One region of the Ramlibacter sp. GS1-15 genome, then DNA from elsewhere that is predicted to be linked to it. Evidence: predicted binding sites of a transcription regulator. Region 1 holds the regulator's gene; each other region holds the start of a gene.
The links. Region 1 encodes sigma-54, which starts transcription at its own class of promoters, with help from an activator protein. Its sites were predicted from a motif close to TGGCANGNAANCTGCTTT; they were not measured.
Positions count from the first base shown of each region.

Region 2: a site for sigma-54 is predicted at 1,802-1,819, ahead of AC3EF3_RS20180 (TorF family putative porin). Genes of this name have one in related genera too.
Region 3: a site for sigma-54 is predicted at 3,190-3,207, ahead of AC3EF3_RS00430 (ammonium transporter). Genes of this name have one in related genera too.

Region 1 is NZ_JBYNTU010000001.1:3,714,464-3,720,307, forward strand. It holds gene AC3EF3_RS18670 (THUMP domain-containing class I SAM-dependent RNA methyltransferase) at 1-838, opposite strand, end outside; gene AC3EF3_RS18675 (RNA polymerase factor sigma-54) at 835-2,367, opposite strand; gene lptB (LPS export ABC transporter ATP-binding protein) at 2,381-3,169, opposite strand; gene lptA (lipopolysaccharide transport periplasmic protein LptA) at 3,169-3,780, opposite strand; gene AC3EF3_RS18690 (thiol:disulfide interchange protein DsbA/DsbL) at 3,875-4,519, opposite strand; gene AC3EF3_RS18695 (SPOR domain-containing protein) at 4,529-5,164, opposite strand; gene argS (arginine--tRNA ligase) at 5,175-5,844, opposite strand, start outside.
Region 2 is NZ_JBYNTU010000002.1:242,704-248,547, forward strand. It holds gene AC3EF3_RS20170 (oxygen-binding di-iron domain-containing protein) at 1-101, shown strand, start outside; gene AC3EF3_RS20175 (YifB family Mg chelatase-like AAA ATPase) at 108-1,640, opposite strand; gene AC3EF3_RS20180 (TorF family putative porin) at 1,858-2,640, shown strand; gene glnK (P-II family nitrogen regulator) at 2,690-3,028, shown strand; gene AC3EF3_RS20190 (ammonium transporter) at 3,062-4,579, shown strand; gene AC3EF3_RS20195 (aldose 1-epimerase) at 4,680-5,534, shown strand; gene AC3EF3_RS20200 (SMP-30/gluconolactonase/LRE family protein) at 5,531-5,844, shown strand, end outside.
Region 3 is NZ_JBYNTU010000001.1:76,359-82,202, forward strand. It holds gene AC3EF3_RS00405 (hypothetical protein) at 69-533, shown strand; gene AC3EF3_RS00410 (hypothetical protein) at 530-865, shown strand; gene AC3EF3_RS00415 (Mut7-C RNAse domain-containing protein) at 891-1,391, shown strand; gene AC3EF3_RS00420 (c-type cytochrome) at 1,457-2,368, shown strand; gene AC3EF3_RS00425 (DUF2946 family protein) at 2,397-2,930, opposite strand; gene AC3EF3_RS00430 (ammonium transporter) at 3,291-4,562, shown strand; gene AC3EF3_RS00435 (hypothetical protein) at 4,578-4,886, shown strand; gene AC3EF3_RS00440 (hypothetical protein) at 4,966-5,844, shown strand, end outside.

The DNA.
Region 1 (5,844 bases):
CACCCGCGCGCTCGGCGTTGCGTCGCGCGAAGTCGACCATGCGGAACGCGACGTCGCTGCCGAACACCAACGCCGCGGGCGCGCGCTGCTGTGCCCTCGCCTCCTCGCGCAACTGCTGCCACGGCCCGGCCTCGAAAGGCAGGAGCTTCTCGAAGGCGAAGCGCCGCAGGCTGCCGGGCGCGATGCGGCACGCGAGCTGCGCGGCCTCGATCGCGATCGTGCCGCTGCCGCAGCACGGGTCGTACAGCGGCACCTCGGCCTGCCAGCCGCTGGCGGCGATCATGGCGGCGGCGAGCGTTTCCTTCAGTGGCGCCTCGCCCTTGTCCTCGCGCCAGCCACGCTTGAAGAGCGGCTCGCCCGAGGTGTCGATGTACAGCGTCGCCTGGTCGCTGGTGAGGTGCGCGTAGATGCGCACGTCCGGCCGCTGCGTGTCCACGTCCGGCCGGGCGCCGGCCTTGTCGCGGAAGCGGTCCGCGATGGCGTCCTTGACCTTCAGCGCCGCGAAGTTGAGGCTCTTGAGCGGGCTGTGCTGCGCAGTGATCTCGACCTTGAAGCTTTGCCGGTCCGTGAACCAGTCTTCCCAGGCGACCGCGCTCGCCATGGCGTAGAGGTCACCTTCGTTGCGGTACGGCGCGTGCGCCAGCTGCACCAGCACGCGCTGTGCGAGCCGGCTGTGCAGGTTCAGGCGCATCGCGTCGCGCCATGACGCGCGCAGCACGACGCCGCCGCGGCCGGTGAGCAGGTCGTCGCCCGCCAGCTGCGTCAGGCGATGCACCTCGTCGGCGAGAAAACCCTCGACGCCCGCGGCGCACGGCAGGAACAGTTTCAGCGAACTCACAGGGCCTTGCGCAGGTTGGCGGGCGCGATCCGCAGCGCCTCGCGGTATTTGGCCACGGTGCGGCGCGCGCACTCGATACCCTGCTCCTTGAGCATCTCGGAGATCTGGCTGTCCGACAGGGGCCTTTTCGTGTTCTCGCTGGCGACGAACTGCTTGATCAATGCGCGCACCGCGGTGCTCGAGGCATTGCCGCCGGTTTCGGTGCCCAGCGCGGAGCCAAAGAAGTACTTCAGCTCGAACGTGCCGTACGGCGTGGCCATGTACTTGGCCGTCGTCACCCGGCTGATGGTCGATTCGTGCAGGCCGAGCTCGTCGGCGATCTCGCGCAGCACCAGCGGGCGCATCGCCAGCTCGCCGTGCACGAAGAAGTTCTTCTGGCGTTCGACGATCGCGTTCGACACCCGCAGGATCGTGTCGAAGCGCTGCTGGATGTTCTTGATGAACCAGCGCGCCTCCTGCAATCGCTGCTGCAGCGCCTGGTGGCCCTCGCCCTTGTGCGACTTGAGCGCGCCGGCGTAGATGTCGTGCACGCGCAGGCGCGGCATCACGTCGGGATTGAGCTGCACGCGGAACTTCAGGTTGGTGCCCCGCCCGGCGCGCGTGACCAGCACGTCGGGGATGACGACGTTGCGTTCGACGTCCACGAACCTGCGCCCGGGCTTGGGCTCCAGCCGCGTGATCAGCCCGATGGCGGCACGAACCTGCGGGTCGCCTTCGCCCGTGAGCTGCACGAGCCGCTTGATGTCGCGGCGCGCGAGCAGGTCCATCGGCTGCTCGCAGATCCGCAATGCGGCCAGGGTCGCCGGCGGGGCGTCACCCGCGGCCTGCATGGCCTTGAGCTGCAGCGTGAGGCATTCGGCGAGCGAGCGGGCGCCGACGCCCGCCGGCTCGAGGTGGTGCAACAGGCGCAGCGCCACGGTGAAGCGGTGCACGAGTTCCTCGCGCTGCTCCTCGTCATCCGGCGCGAGCGACGCGGCGAGGGACTCCAGCGGCTCGTCGAGGTAGCCGTCGTCGTTGAGCGACTCGATCAGGAAGCGCAGCGCGAAGCGGTCCTCCTCGCACAGGCGCAGCGACAGTGCCTGGCGGTGCAGGTGGGACTGCAGCGAATCCTGCCCGCGCGCGAGCTCGGTCGCGTCCACGTCCTCGTCGGGCTCGGCGTTGTTCTTGCGCGGCGCGGCGTCCACGCCCCACTCGGCGTCGTCGGGCACGACTTCCGTGCTGCCGTCGCCGTCCCAGCTCTCGGCTTCGGACTCGATGGTCGGCGCCTCCGCTTCGCCCGCGTCGTCCGAGCCGGACGAAAAGGAGCTCGTGTCGGTGTCGTCGGATTCGGCCGGCGTGTCCACCGCGCCGGCCCCGAAGTCCTCGCGCGCCTCCTCGGCGTTCAGCTCGAGGAAGGGGTTGTCGTCGAGCATCTGCTCGACTTCCTGCGCGAGCTCCATCGTGGAGAGCTGGAGCAGCCGGATCGACTGCTGCAGCTGCGGCGTCAACGCCAGATGCTGCGAGACGCGAAGCGACAGGCCCTGCTTCATACGGAGGACCCGGTCACATTCGGAAGTGCTCGCCGAGATAGACGCGCCGCACGTCGGCGTTGTTCACGATCTCGGAGGGCGTGCCCTGCGCGAGCACGGCGCCATCGCTGATGATGTAGGCGTGGTCGCAGATGCCCAGCGTCTCGCGCACGTTGTGGTCGGTGATCAACACGCCGATGCCGCGCGACTTGAGGAAGCCGATGATGCGCTGGATCTCGATCACGGCGATCGGGTCGATGCCGGCGAACGGCTCGTCCAGCAGGATGAAGCGCGGCTGGGTCGCCAGCGCCCGCGCGATCTCCACGCGCCGCCGCTCGCCGCCCGACAGGGCCAGCGCCGGCGAATCGCGCAGATGGTCCACGCGCAGGTCCTGCAGCAGCGCCGTGAGGCGCTTGTCGATCTCGGCGTTCGTGAGCGGCTGGCCGCTCTCGTCGCGCTGCAGTTCGAGCACCGCGCGCACGTTCTCCTCGACATTGAGCTTGCGGAAGATCGAGGCTTCCTGCGGCAGGTACGAGAGGCCCAGCCGCGAGCGGCGGTGGATCGGCATGTGCTCGACCGGGCGATCGTCGATCGAGATCTCGCCCGCGTCGGCGCGCACCAGCCCCACGATCATGTAGAAGGATGTGGTCTTGCCCGCGCCGTTGGGCCCGAGAAGGCCCACGACTTCGCCCTTGTCGACTTCGAGCGAGACATCCTTGACCACCTTGCGGCTGCCGTAGCTTTTCTGCAGGTGCCGCGCCGACAGGCGGCTGATGCCGGCCGCGGGTGCGGCGCGACGCCCGGCGATCGCGGTCTCCTCGATCACTTCCTGCCCCCGTTCAGCGTGGTGCTCGGGCGCAGGTTGGCGGCGGGGCCGTTGGGCGCGACGACGGGCGCCGAGGCGCCCGGCTTCGGCGTGAGCACCGCGCGCACGCGACCGCCTGTGGCCGGGCTCGCCGGCCCGCCGTCCACGGTGTACACGTCGGTGCTGTTGTCGTAGACGATCAGGCTGCCGACCACCTCGTCGGCCAGCGCACCGCCGCGGATGCGGCGCATCTCGGCGCGCTTGATGAACTTCACGCGGTCGGCCTTGCCGTCGTATTCGATGGTCTCGCCCTCGCCTTCGATGAACTCGTCGACCCCGTCGCGCTTTTGCCGGTAGAACGCGAGCTTGCCCGGTTCGGCGGTGACGACGCCGTACTGGTAGCCCTCCGGGTCCTGACGCACGTCGATGCGGGCGCCACGGATGAGGATGCTGCCCTTGGTGACGACCACCTTGCCGGTGAACACGCTGGTCTGCTTCAGGTCGTCGTAGCGCAGCGCGTCGGCCTCCACGTTCATGGGCTTGTTGCGGTCCGCCTTTTCGGCGCCGGCCGGTGCGGCCGCAAAGGCGAGGACGAGCGCGAGCCCGAGGGGGGCAAGGGTATGTTTCATATCGGCACGAATCTTGCTGCGCATTGTAGCGAGACCGGGCCATCGCGCCCGCGCCATGCGGCTTTTCTCGCGCCGCACGGAAATATGTCGCCGGTCAGCGCTTGGCTCGGGCTTCGCCGACGAGGTAGTCGACGACCTGGAGCATGCGCGGGTTGTTGCTCGCCAGCGTGCCGTCGGTGTAATAGCGGCCGGCGACGCCCATGGCGGGCACGCCTTCCACCCCGTACAGGTTCTGCAGGTCGGCGGCGCGCCTCGCCTTCGCGGAGATCGCGAACGAGGTGTACAGCTCGGTGAACTTCTGCGGATCGATGCCCTGCTTGGCGACCCAGGCCGTGATCGGCTGCTGGCGGGTGAGGTCCAGGTGCTCCTTGTGGATCGCGTCGAACACCTTGACGTGCAGGTCTTCCACCTTGCCCAGCGCGTCGAGTGCGTAGAACAGGCGCTGCTGCGGGACCATGTCGTCGCGAAACGCCGCCGGCACCCGGCGCAGCACGACATCCGGCGGCAGCCGCCGGCTCCATCCCTGCAGCATCGGCTCGAACGCGTTGCAGTGCGGGCAGCTGTACCAGAAGAATTCGACGACCTCGATCTTGCCGGCCGCCGCATCGACCGGAACCTGCCGCTCCAGCGTGCGGTAATCGTGGCCGTCTTCGGGCGCCTTGCTCTGGGCGCGCACGACCAGCGGCAGCCCGCCCGCGGCGAGGCCTGCGACGGCAAGGGAGAACTCACGTCGTTTCATGGCGATTCCTCAACGCTGCACGCGCACCAGCGCGGTTTCGATGCCGCCCGACTCCAGCTTTTCCTTCTGGCGGTCGGCGTCCTCCTTCTTCTCGAACGGGCCTACGCGCACGCGGAACACCTGGCGGCCCGACTGCTCGCGCTCGCTCACCTTCGCATCGACGCCCATCAGCGACAGCTTGGCGCGCTGCGCCTCGGCGTCCTCGGGCGTGCGGAAGGCGCCGGCCTGCACGAAGTAAAGGAAGGGGTCGGTGTTGGCCGCGGCCTTGGCGGCGGCGAAGTCGCCCAGCGGGTCGTTCGATTTGCGGCCCGTGACGGCGGGTGGCGCCTTGTCGGGCGCGACGACCGCCGGGGCCGGGATGGTCGCGACCGGCGGCGCAGGCGCGACCGCATCCGGGTTGGTGCCCGGCGTACCGGGCGCGACCGGGCGCGCCGGGTTCTTGCCGTACAGCGGCGCGTTTGGATCCCAGTCCTTGTTGCGGCGGGACTCGGCCGCGTCCTGCTCGGGCGTGCGGCTCTGGCCGCGGTTCAGGAAAGGCACCGGGACCTTGGTCACGTAGACCGCGACCGCGAGAGCGGCGGCCAGGCCCAGCACGACGCCGATGATGATGCCGACGATGACGTTGCCGCGTTGTACTTGCTTCACTTCTGTTGTCTCACATCTTGCGCGGGGCGCTCACGCCCAGCACAGCCAGGCCATTGTGCAACACCTGCGCGCAGGCGGCCACGAGGGCGAGCCGCGCTTTTTTCAGGATCTCGTCGTCCACCAGGATCCGCTCGCTGTCGTAATAGCTGTGGTAGGCCGCCGCCAGCTCGCGCAGGTAGAAGGTGACGTCGTGGGGCGCGAAATCTTGCGCCGCGGCGGCGAGCATCTCCGGGTATTTCGCCAGCTGCAGCATCAGCGACAGCGCCTGCGGGCTGGTCAGCGCCGACAGGTCGGCGTCCTCCAGGATGGCCGCGTCGCCGCCCCACATCGCCAGCACCGAGCAGATGCGCGCGTGCGCGTACTGCACGTAGTAGACCGGGTTGTCGTTGTTCTGCGCCAGCGCCAGGTCCACATCGAAGGTGTATTCGGTGTCGGGTTTGCGCGACAGCAGGAAGAAGCGCACGGCGTCCTTGCTGGTCCAGTCGATCAGGTCGCGCAGCGTGACGTAGCTGCCGGCGCGCTTGGAGATCTTCACCTCCTCGCCGCCGCGCATCACGCGCACCATCGTGTGCAGCACGTAGTCCGGGTAGCCCTCGGGAATCCCGAGCCCCACCGCCTGCAGGCCGGCGCGCACCCGCGCGATCGTGCCGTGGTGGTCGGTGCCCTGGATGTTCACGGCT
Region 2 (5,844 bases), on a different contig from region 1:
CGCGGCTCGAACCCAAGGTGCTCGCCTGCATGCACGGCAGCGCGTGGGCCGGCGACGGCGCGGCGATGCTGCGCCAGCTGGGCACGGCACTGGCCGCCTGACGCGCGTCAGGCCCCGGCCGCGAGCGCCCGCCGGTACTGCACCGCCTCGGCCACGTGCGCGACCTGCGTGGCCGGCGCCCCGGCAAGGTCCGCGATCGTGCGCGCCACCTTCATGGCCCGATGCGTGGCGCGCGCGCTCCAGCCCAGGCGCGCCGAGGCGATGTTCAGGAACTTCGCGGCGGCATCATCGAGCCCGGCGTGCAAGTCGATCTCCTTGCCCTGCAGCGCGCAATTGGCCTTGCCCTGGCGCTGCATCGAACGCTCGCGCGCCGCCGCACAGCGCTCGCGCACCCGCGACGTCGCCTCGCCCGCCGGCGCGTGCAACAGCTCCTCGGCGCGCATCGCGGGCACCTCGACATGAAGGTCGATCCGATCGAGCAGCGGGCCACTGAGCCTGGACTGGTAACGCGCGACCTGGTCGGGCGTGCAGCGGCAGGCGCGGTGCGACGCGCCCAGCCAGCCGCAGGGGCAAGGGTTCATCGCGCCGACGAACTGGAAACGCGCCGGGAAGTCGGCGCGATGAGCGGCCCGCGTGATGGTGATCTGCCCGGTCTCGAGCGGCTCGCGCAAGGCCTCCAGGGCGGCGCGCGGGAACTCGGGGAGTTCGTCGAGAAACAGCACGCCGTTGTGCGCCAGCGAGATCTCGCCCGGGCGGGGCGGCGAGCCGCCGCCCACCAGCGACACGGCGCTCGCGGTGTGGTGCGGCGTGCGCGTCGGCCGCGTGCCCCACGCCGACGGCGCGAAGCGGCCGGCGAGGCTGGCGATGGCCGCGGTCTGCAGCGCCTCGTCCACCGACAGGGGCGGCAGCAGGCCGGCGAAGCGCTGCGCCAGCATCGACTTGCCCGAACCCGGCGGGCCGAGCAGCAGCAGTGAATGGCCGCCGGCCGCGGCGATTTCCAGCGCGCGCTTCGCAGCCGATTGCCCCTTCACGTCAGCGAGATCGGGATACACGCCGGCGTTCAGCACCGCTTGCGCTTCCAGGCGCGACCAGCCCTCGGCTGGCGCATCCTGCCCTTCCTGCGCCGGCATGAACTGGCGCGCGACATCGAGCAGGTGGTTCGCGCGGTAGACCTGCGCCCCCGGCACCAGCGCCGCTTCATCGGCGCTGCCTGGCGGCAGCACGAGCCGGGTTCGCGCGCCGCCGGCATGCAGGGCCAGGCTCATCGCAAGCGCGCCGCGCACCGGCCGCAGTTCGCCCGAAAGCGACAGCTCGCCCGCGAATTCCCAGCCCGCCAGGCGGCCCGCATCGAGCTGCCCGCTGGCGGCCAGGATGCCCAACGCGATCGGCAGGTCGAATCGCCCGGAGTCCTTCGGCAGGTCCGCCGGTGCCAGGTTGACGGTGATCCGTTTGTTGTGGGGAAATTCGAAGCCGCAGTTCTGCAGGGCCGAGCGGACGCGCTCGCGCGCCTCTTTCACCTCGACATCGGCCAAGCCGACGAGCATGAAGTTGGGCAGGCCATTGGCCAAGTGAACCTCGACAGTGACGGCCGAAGCGTGCAGACCCACCAGTGCCCGGCTTTGCACCAATGACAGGCTCATCGAGTCGTTCCTCCCCATTCGGGTGCATAACGCACCACGTGCGCCGGAACGCGTCGCCCGCGCACCACGCGCGTGCGGATCCGCCCTCCAGCCCGGCTTCAGCCCATCACAACGGCCGCGCCATGCGGGTCGTGCACTCGCTCCAGCGTTCTTGTGACGTTTGGCACGCTCCCTGCTACGAGGGCTCCTGCCCCTTCCTTTATCTCAGGAGAACTCAGTGGATTCGAAGAAGCTCGCCCCGAAGATGGTCCTCGCGGTCCTCGCCCTGTCGGGCGCCGCGTTCGCGCAGACCAAGGCCCCGGAACCGGACTACACGCTGTCGTACAACATCGGTGCCGTCACCGAATACCGCTACCGCGGCATTTCGCAGTCGGCGCGCGAACCCGCGCTGCAGGGCGGCATCGACTTCGCCCACAAGAGCGGCTGGTATGTCGGCACCTGGGCGTCCACCATCAAGTGGATCAAGGACTCCTCGATCCCCGGCGGCCCCCAGGCCAAGGGTCCGGTGGAAATCGATCTCTACGGCGGCTACAAGGGCAGCATCAGCGACGCGCTCTCCTACGACGTCGGCGGCCTCGAATACTGGTACGCGGGCAACACGCTCAAGCACATCACGGGCGAGAACGCCAACACCTTCGAGCTGTACGGCGCGCTGACGTACAGCATCTTCACCGCCAAGTATTCGCACAGCCTCACCAACCTGTTCGGCACGCCGAACAGCAAGCAAAGCGGCTACCTGGACCTGTCGGCCGCGGTCGACCTGGGCAACGGCTACTCGGTCACGCCGCACGTGGGCTGGCAGCGCATCAAGAACTTCGGCACCTACATGGACTACTCGCTCACGGGCGCCAAGGACCTGGGCAATGGCCTGTCGGTGAGCCTGGCCGTGATCGGCACCAACTGGAAGAGCCACTTCGGCTTCCCCTACACGCTGCCCGGCAGCGGCACGAAGGACCTCGGCAAGGCCAACCTGGTCGCCGGGATCAAGAAGACCTTCTGACGTCCCGGCACGAACAGAAGGACAAGCCATCCGTCCCCAAGGAGATCACATGAAACTCGTAACGGCCATCATCAAGCCATTCAAGCTGGACGAGGTGCGCGAAGCCCTCTCCGGCATCGGGGTGCAGGGCATCACCGTCACCGAAGTCAAGGGCTTCGGACGCCAGAAAGGCCACACCGAGCTGTACCGCGGCGCGGAGTACGTGGTGGACTTCCTGCCCAAGGTGAAGATCGAGGCGGCGGTGTCCGACGACCTCGTCGACCGCGTGATCGAAGCCGTCGAGGGCGCGGCCCGCACCGGCAAGATCGGGGACGGGAAGATCTTCGTGTACGACCTGGAGCAGGTCGTGCGCATCCGCACGGGTGAAACCGGAAAGGAGGCGCTCTAAGCGCCGCCTGGACACGACAAGAGAGACGACACCATGAAACGACTTCTCGTATCCCTGGCCCTCGGCTGGGGCCTCCTGGCGGGCGGCGCTGCGCTGGCCCAGACCCCGGCGGCGCCGGCGTCGGCTGCCGCGGCACCGGCCGCATCCGCTGCTGCCGCCGAAGCCAAGCCTGCGGCCGCCGCACCCGCTGCGGCCGTGGCGGCCTCGGCACCGGCCGCCGCCGCTTCCGCACCCGCGCCCGTCCCCAACAAGGGTGACACCGCGTGGATGACCGTGGCCACCACGCTCGTCATCCTGATGACCATTCCCGGCCTCGCGCTCTTCTACGGCGGCCTGGTGCGCAGCAAGAACATGCTGTCCGTGCTGATGCAGGTCTTCGTGATCACGGCATTGATCTATGTCCTGTGGGCCCTGTACGGCTACAGCCTCGCGTTCACCGCGGGCAACCCGTTCATCGGCAGCTTCGACAAGATCTTCATGAAGGGCATCACGCCGGACTCCGTCGCGGCCACCTTCAGCAAGGGCGTCGTGATCCCGGAACTGAGCTTCATCACCTTCCAGGCGACCTTCGCGGCGATCACCTGCGCGCTGATCATCGGCGCGCTGGCCGAGCGCATCAAGTTCTCGGCGCTGCTGCTGTTCATCGTGCTGTGGTTCACGTTCAGCTACCTGCCCATCGCGCACATGGTGTGGTACTGGGACGGCCCGGACGCGATCACCGACGCCAAGACGCTGGAAACCGTCACCGCCAATGGCGGCTGGCTGTGGGCCAAGGGCGCGCTCGACTTCGCGGGCGGCACCGTGGTGCACATCAACTCCGGCGTCGCCGGCCTGGTGGGCGCCTACCTGGTGGGCAAGCGCATCGGCTTCGGCAAGGAGTCGTTCGCACCGCACAGCCTGACGCTCACGATGGTCGGCGCCTCGCTGCTGTGGGTGGGCTGGTTCGGCTTCAACGCCGGCTCCAACCTGGAAGCCACCGGCACCGCGGGCCTGGCGTTCGCCAACACGCTGTTCGCCACCGCTGCCGCGACGCTGTCGTGGATCGCGGGTGAAGCGCTCGCCAAGGGCAAGGCCTCCATGCTGGGCGCCGCCTCGGGTGCCGTCGCCGGCCTCGTCGCGATCACGCCCGCCTGCGGCTTCGTCGGTGTGATGGGCTCGATCGTGATCGGCCTGATCGCCGGCCTGGTCTGCCTGTGGGGCGTCAACGGCCTCAAGCGCATGCTCGGCGCCGACGACGCGCTGGACGTGTTCGGCGTGCACGCCGTCGGCGGCACGCTGGGCGCGCTGCTGACCGGCGTGTTCTGCTCGCCCTCCCTGGGCGGCACGGGCGTGTACGACTATGTCGCGAACAAGGTCGCGGCCGACTACTCGATCGGCGGCCAGGTCTGGATCCAGTTCCAGGGCGTGCTGACCACCTACATCTGGTCCGGCGTCGTCGCCTTCATCGCCTACAAGATCGTCGACGTGGTGATCGGCCTGCGCGTCTCGGAAGAAGAAGAGCGCGAAGGCCTGGACATCTCCAGCCACGGCGAGACCGCCTACAACCGCTGATCGGCAAGATGCAGCGATAACGATCTCCTTTGGATGTTGGCCCGCGTGAGCTAGCGCTCCGCGGGCCTTTTTTACGCCCGGATCGCGGCACAATGGCCCGATGGTCCGACTGCAAGCAGGTGCGCTCGTCTGCCACATCGAGCCCGAGCTCGGCGGCTGCATCGCGGGCCTCTGGCTGGACGGCACGCCGGTATTGCGCTCGGCGCAGCCCTCGCAGCTCAGCACGGCGCGCCAATCCGGCTGCTACCCCCTCGTGCCCTTCTCGAACCGCATCGCCCAGGCCACGCTGCAGTGGCAGGGCACGCTGTACCCGCTGGTGCGCAACAACGGCGACGAGCCGCATGCGATCCACGGCGTGGGCTGGCAGCGGCCCTGGCAGGTGCTCGACAGCGACACCGGTTTCGCCCTGCTGTCGTTCGAACATCGCGCCGACGAGTCCTGGCCGTTCGCCTTCGACAGCTCGCAGAGCCTGCGGCTCTCGCCCGATTCGCTGGCCTTCACACTGTCGGTCACCAACCAGTCGCAGCAGCCCGCGCCCGCGGGGCTGGGCTGGCACCCCTTCTTCATGAAGCGAGCGGGCGCGCACCTGTCCTTCATCGCCGACGGCCGCTGGGAAATGGGCGAGGACAAGTTGCCGACCCGGCGTGTTCCCAGCGCCGGCTTCGAGGGGCCCTGCGCCACCCTCGACGTGGACCACTGCTTCGAGGGCTGGAGCGGCGCGGCCGTGATGCGCGACGGCGTCTTCGAGATCCGCGTCACGTCCAACCTCTCGCGCCTGGTGGTCTTCACGACGCCCGCGCGCGACGTGATCGCGATCGAGCCCGTCAGCCATGTGAACAACGCGCTCGCGCTGGTCGCCCAGGGCGCCGACGCCGCGGAACTCGGCCTGGTCACGCTCGCGCCCGGCGAATCGCTCACGGCCGACATGACGATCGAAGTGAGGCGCCACGCATGAAGGAATGGACCGCCGTCACGCGCGTGCCCGACCTCCTCGGCGAATCGCCGTTCTGGCATCCGCTGGAGCGCACGCTGTACTGGATCGACATCCCGGGCCGGCAGGTCAAGCGGCTCGACCCGGACGGCATGGCGGAAACCTGGGAGATGCCCAGCGAGCCCGGCTGCATCGCGCCCGTGGACGCCGGCGGCCTGATGATCGCGCTGCGCGACGGCGTCTACCGCGCGACCAGCTGGGGCGGCACGCTCGAATGCGTGGCGCGCATCAACCACGACCCGGCGACCACGCGCTTCAACGACGGCAAGGCCGA
Region 3 (5,844 bases), 3.6 Mb from region 1:
GGCTGTCGCACTCGCCGGCGGCTTCGGCATCGCCTGGACTGATGCGAGCTTCGCCAAAGGAGGCGGCGGTGGCGGAGGAGGTGGCGGCGCAGGCGGTGGCGGTGGCGGTGGCGGTGGCGGCGCGGGCGGTGGCGGTGCAGGCGGCGGTGGCGCAGGCGGCGGCGGTGCAGGCGGCGGCGCAGGTGGCGGCGCAGGTGGCGGCGCAGGTGGCGGCGCAGGTGGCGGCGCAGGTGGCGGCGGTGCAGGTGGCGGCGGCGCCGGTGCAGGTGGCGCATCCGCTGGCGGTGGTGCAGGCGCAAGCGCTGGTGCGGGCGGCTCCGGGGGGCCTGGCGGTTCCGCGGCGGCATCGGGTGGTGGCACCGGCACGGCAGGCGCTGCCACTGGCGCAGCAGCTTCGAGTGGGGGCACCAGCGCAGGCACTGCGGGCGCGACGGGCGGCGGTTCGGCAACAGCGGGCTCCGCCGGGGCGGCCCCCGCTTCGGGCGGCACTGCCAACGCAGGCGGCACGGTCGAAGCGCTTCGCCCGCGAATGATCTTCGACTACGACTTCACGAGTGTTGCGGCCGGCATGCCGGTGTCGGGCCCGCTGAGCCAGTGGTATGGCCTGACGGCAAGCGAGAGCGCCGCAGCGCCTGCCACCATGCCGGCGCGAGTGGCCGCGTACCCCGTCCCGCGGACGCCCGGCATCCCGGCGGTCGTCGCGGGGACAGCAGGCACGGCGCCCGCCACGCAGGTCTTGGGCGCACCCGCCGCATCAGCGGCGCCTGCGCAGTTCAGCTATTCGGGCGCCCTCGCGCAGCCGGTGCGCGAACCGTCGGTGTGGACCATGCCCCTGAGGCCGCTTGCCGGCCCGAGCGCACGCTGAACCTGAAGCGGCACGCGGTCCGAGCGTGAACGCAACCGCGCCCGTCCACCGCTTCGCTGTGGATGCGATGCTCGCTCGCCTGGCGCGATGGCTGCGCGTGCTCGGGTTCGACACGCTGTACGACCCGACGGTGCATGACCGCGAGCTTGTGCGCATTGCCAACGACGATGTGCGCACGCTGCTCACACGCGACCGCCACCTCCTGCGCGAACTGCGGCCGCTGCACGCGATCGAGATAGGACACGACGCGCCGCTCGAGCAGCTGCGCCAGGTGATCACGACCTTGTCGCTCGCGCCGCCCACCGAGCTGTTCACCCGCTGCATGGTGTGCAACACGATCCTCACGCGGCCACTGCCGAAACCCGAAGCCGACGCGCTCGTTCCCGAAGGCGTGCGCGGCATTCCCGGCCCGGTTCGGCAATGCCCCACGTGCGGGCGCGTTTACTGGCACGGCTCGCACACGCGGCGCATGCGCGCGGCGATCGAGCGGACGCTGCCCGGCTGGCTGCCGCCGACCGCCGACTGAGGCGGCGCAAGAGCGACCGATATAATCAAAGGTTGTTCTAGAAAAAGCCCGCCCACGAGGACGCCATGACCGATCACGCGCACGACGAAGAACATGCCCCGGAGGGCCACTCCGGACCGATCAAGACACCCAAGCAGTTGCTGGTCACAGTGATCTTCGCCTTCGTGCTGCCGGTCTTCGTCATCATCGGCCTGGTCGCTTTCGTGGTCTCCGAGAACAAGCCGTCGGGCAGCACGCAGGCGGAGCGGCAGGCGCTGGGCGGGCTCACGGCGCAGGATGTGGACCGCGCGACCGCCGAACGTATCCGCAAGGTGGGCACGGTGGAAATCCGCGACGCCAACCGGCCGCTCAAGTCCGGCGAGGACGTCTTCAAGGCGCAGTGCACGACCTGCCACTCCACCGGCGCGGCGGGTGCGCCCAAGTTCGGTGATGCCGCCGCCTGGGCCCCGCGCATCAAGCAAGGGTTCGATGCGCTGGTGCAATCGGCGCTGCACGGCAAGGGCGCGATGCCCGCGCAGGGCGGCGGTGATTTCGATGACGTGGAAGTCGCGCGCGGCGTGGCCTACATGGCGAACGCGGCCGGCGCGAAGTTCCCGGTCCCGCAACGCGCCGCGGGCGCACAGGCGGCGGCGAGCGCCGCGCCCGCTGCGGCGCCCACGACGGCAGCCGCCACCCCTGCGGCCGCAACCCCCGTCGCCGCTGCCGCACCGGCCGCGCAGCCAGCCACCGCTGCGGCCGGCAACGCCGGCGAAGCCCTCTTCAACCAGACCTGCGTTGCGTGCCACGGCGCGGGCGTGGCCGGTGCCCCGAAGTTCGGCGACAAGGCCGCCTGGGCGCCGCGCATCAAGCAGGGCCTCGATACGCTCGTGCAGAACGCGATCAAGGGCAAGGGCGCGATGCCGCCGAAGGGTGGCTCGAGCGCCAGCGATGCGGACGTGCGCGCCGCTGTGCAGTACATGGTGAACGCGGCGAAATAAGCCTCCCCGCTCCAAAAAAAGCCGGCCGTCAGGCCGGCTTTTTTCTTGTGGCGTCCGGGCTGCGCACGAAGCCGAAGCGACGAGGCAGTTCGGCGGCGGCGATTTCCTCGACCCGCCATTCGCCGGATTCGATCGCATCCGCGGCGGCTTCCACATCCTGCGTGTGCACGAGGCCGAAACCGATATCGGCCTCCAGGTACACGCGACCGAGCTCGTCGACCACCGCACCCTCCACGCACGCGCGGCGGCCGGTGTGCGATCTCACGCTGCGGTCGCTGCCGATGCGCCAGATATAAGGCGTCGCCTCCAGCTCCACGTACACCCGCTGCGGGCCGTTCTGGAAGAACCAGCGGCCCTCGTCGTCGCGCTCGTAGTTGCGGTGGATGAAGTCGATGAGCTTCTCATGCCTGAGCAGCGAGCCCTTCGCCTGCGGGAAGGGGCCCGCGGCCTGCGTGCGGTCGTCGCGCATGTACCAGTTGCCGCGCGCATCGAGCCCCAGCCAGGCCCAGCAGTGGGGCACGTTGGGCCACTTGGCGATGGCCTGGCGAACGATGTCGTCCATCGCGCGATTATGGGACGCCGCCAATAAAAAGGCGCCGCATCGCGGCGCCTTGTGGAGGGGCATCTCACGGGATGCCTTTGCATGATTGTGGGTGTTCTGTGCTTGTCTCCTCGGTCCCTCGACCAGGCGGGCGACGGGCGCCCGCGTGCGAGTCCCGCCACTCTACAGGCGTGCACCCGGCCAGTGCATCGGGATTTTCCCGCCCTGTGCTGCGGCGCGAGCGTCCGAAAGTGGTGCAAACGTACGCATGCTTACATTGTGGCATGGTTGATGCACAGGCACCTTCGTTGGGATCAACGACAAGGAACACCAGTGCAGCTCCTCCCCCGAATCGCCCTCGCGATCGCGCTCGTCGCCGCGATGCTCCTGTCTCCTGCACACGCGCAAGGGCTCGCCAAGCCCGGCTTCATGCCGCCGGAGTCGCTGAATGGCGCGGACACCGCATGGATGCTCACCTCCACCGCCCTTGTGCTGCTGATGACCCTGCCCGGCATCGCGTTCTTCTATGCGGGGATGGTGCGCAAGAAGAGCGTGATCAACACGATGGCGAGCGTCGTGGCGATCGCTTCGCTGGTGAGCGTCCTGTGGTTCGCCGTCGCCTACTCGTGGGCCTTCACGCCGGGCGCGCCCTGGATCGGCGGCAATTCGCGCCTGTGGTTCCAGGGGCTGGAGTACGTCAAGGACGGCAAGGTGATGGTGAGCCACGTCGCGCCCAACGTGCCCGAATCGGTGTACGCGATGTTCCAGCTCACCTTCGCGATCATCACGGCGGCGCTGGTCGTCGGCTCGTTCGTCGAGCGCATGAAGTTCTCGGCGATGCTGTGGTTCATCGGCCTGTGGTCGCTGTTCGTGTACGCGCCGGTCGCGCACTGGGTCTGGGAGCCGGGCGGCTGGCTCGCGCGGATGGGTGCGCTCGATTTCGCGGGCGGCTCGGTGGTGCACATCAACGCCGGCGTGTCGGGCCTCGTGTGCGCGTATTTCCTCGGGCCGCGGCGCGGCTATGGGCGGGAGGCCTTCGAGCCCTTCAACCTGGGGCTCACGATGGCGGGCGCGGGCATGTTGTGGGTGGGCTGGTTCGGCTTCAACGCGGGCTCCGCCGTTGCCGCCGACGGGCGTGCGGGACTGGCGATGGCTGTCACGCACATCGCGGCCGCGGCCGGCGCGCTCGCGTGGATGTTCGCCGAGTGGATCGTGCGCCGCCGTCCTTCGCTGCTCGGCCTGTGCTCCGGCCTGGTCGCGGGCCTGGTGGCGATCACGCCCGCCTCGGGCTTCGTCACCGCGCAGTCGGCACTGCTGATCGGATCCGTCGCGGGCGTCGCCTGCTACTGGGGCGCGACGGCTCTCAAGAAGCTGCTGCGCGCCGACGACTCGCTCGACGTGTTCGGCGTGCACGGGGTCGGTGGCATCGTCGGCTGCCTCATGACCGGCCTGCTCGCGAGCAAGAGCGTCTCGGGCGCGCAAGGCAACCTGATGGTGCAGGCCATCGACGCGCTGGCCGTGCTGGCCTACAGCGGGATCATGACCGCGGTGCTGCTCCTGGTCACGAAGTTCATCGTCGGCCTGCGCGTGGACGACGCGTCCGAGAAGGCGGGCCTGGACGTCTCGCAGCATCGCGAACGCATCATCACCTAGCCCCAGGAGGACAGCATGCTCGCCAGCCAGAAAGTCGCGATCGCCGCCCATCTGCATGTGCTCCTGCGGCGCAAGACCGGCCGCGTCACCGACACCGAATGGATGGCGAGCAACCTCGACTACGCGGCGGAGATCGTGCGCTTCGCGCGTGCGAAGGCGCTCGAGGACGGACATGCCGAACTGGCCGAGTGGGCCGGCAAGCTCGAGGAGGCGGTTCTGGCGCCCGAGTCACCGGCCAAGGCGCCCCTGCTGAAGGCAGCGGCTCAGGCGCTCGGCGAAGCCGCGGACGAGAAGGCGCCACGCTATGTCGGGGGGATACGCTAACGGCAAGCTACGGACAGGGTGCTACCATTTTCCCAGGCTGAACGGCTCGCAGAAGAGTTCAACACCAGGAGGGACACCCATGATCTCCAGCTTCCGGGCGCTCGCGCTCGTCTCCACGTTCGTGCTCGCTTCCTGCGGGGGTGGCGGCGGTGGAGGCGGAGCCACCGGCACAGGCCCTGCACCTTCGGGGCCGCAACCCGTGGCGATCACGGAAACCAACGCCAAGCCGGTCGCTGCCAGCGCACTGGATGCGACCCAGGACACTTCGGCGACGGAAGGCGCCGGCGTTCTGGGCGTGCAGGTCGATGCGGGTGGCTCGCCGCCCGTGAACTTCCGGCTGATCGCCGAATCCGTGCGGTTCGCCGCGAACACTTTTTCCGCGGCGCCCCTGCCCGTGGGCACCACGGTCAGCCAGACGAGCAACTGCTCGCTCGGCGGCACGGTGGCCATCAGCGGCCAGGTGGCCGGCACCAACGGCCTGACCGCGGGCGATTCGCTCAGCATCACCTTCAACAACTGCACCGAGACCGCCGGCACCACGATGAACGGGCAGCTGACGGTCAAGCTCCAGAGCGGCTCGCTCACCGCGCTGCCGTTCCATGTCGTGATCGCCACGACCGCGACGAACCTGACGGTGACCTCCAATGGCACGACCGCGGTCAGCAACGGCTCCTTCACGCTGGACTGGACGGCGAGCAGCGAAACCATCCAGACGATCACCGTCAGCGGCAGCACCATGTCGAGCCGTGAAACGGTCTCCGGCACGACCCACACGACCACGCTGCGCAACTTCAGCCAGACGGTGTCGATCAACGGCACCAGCGTGGGCGCCAGCTTGTCGGCCACCGTCGAGACCGACAGTTCGCGCCTGGGCGGCACGGCCGTGACCTACACGGTCTCGACGCCCACCCCGGTCGTCTGGAACGAGTCGACGGGTACCGTCACGGCCGGCGTCGTC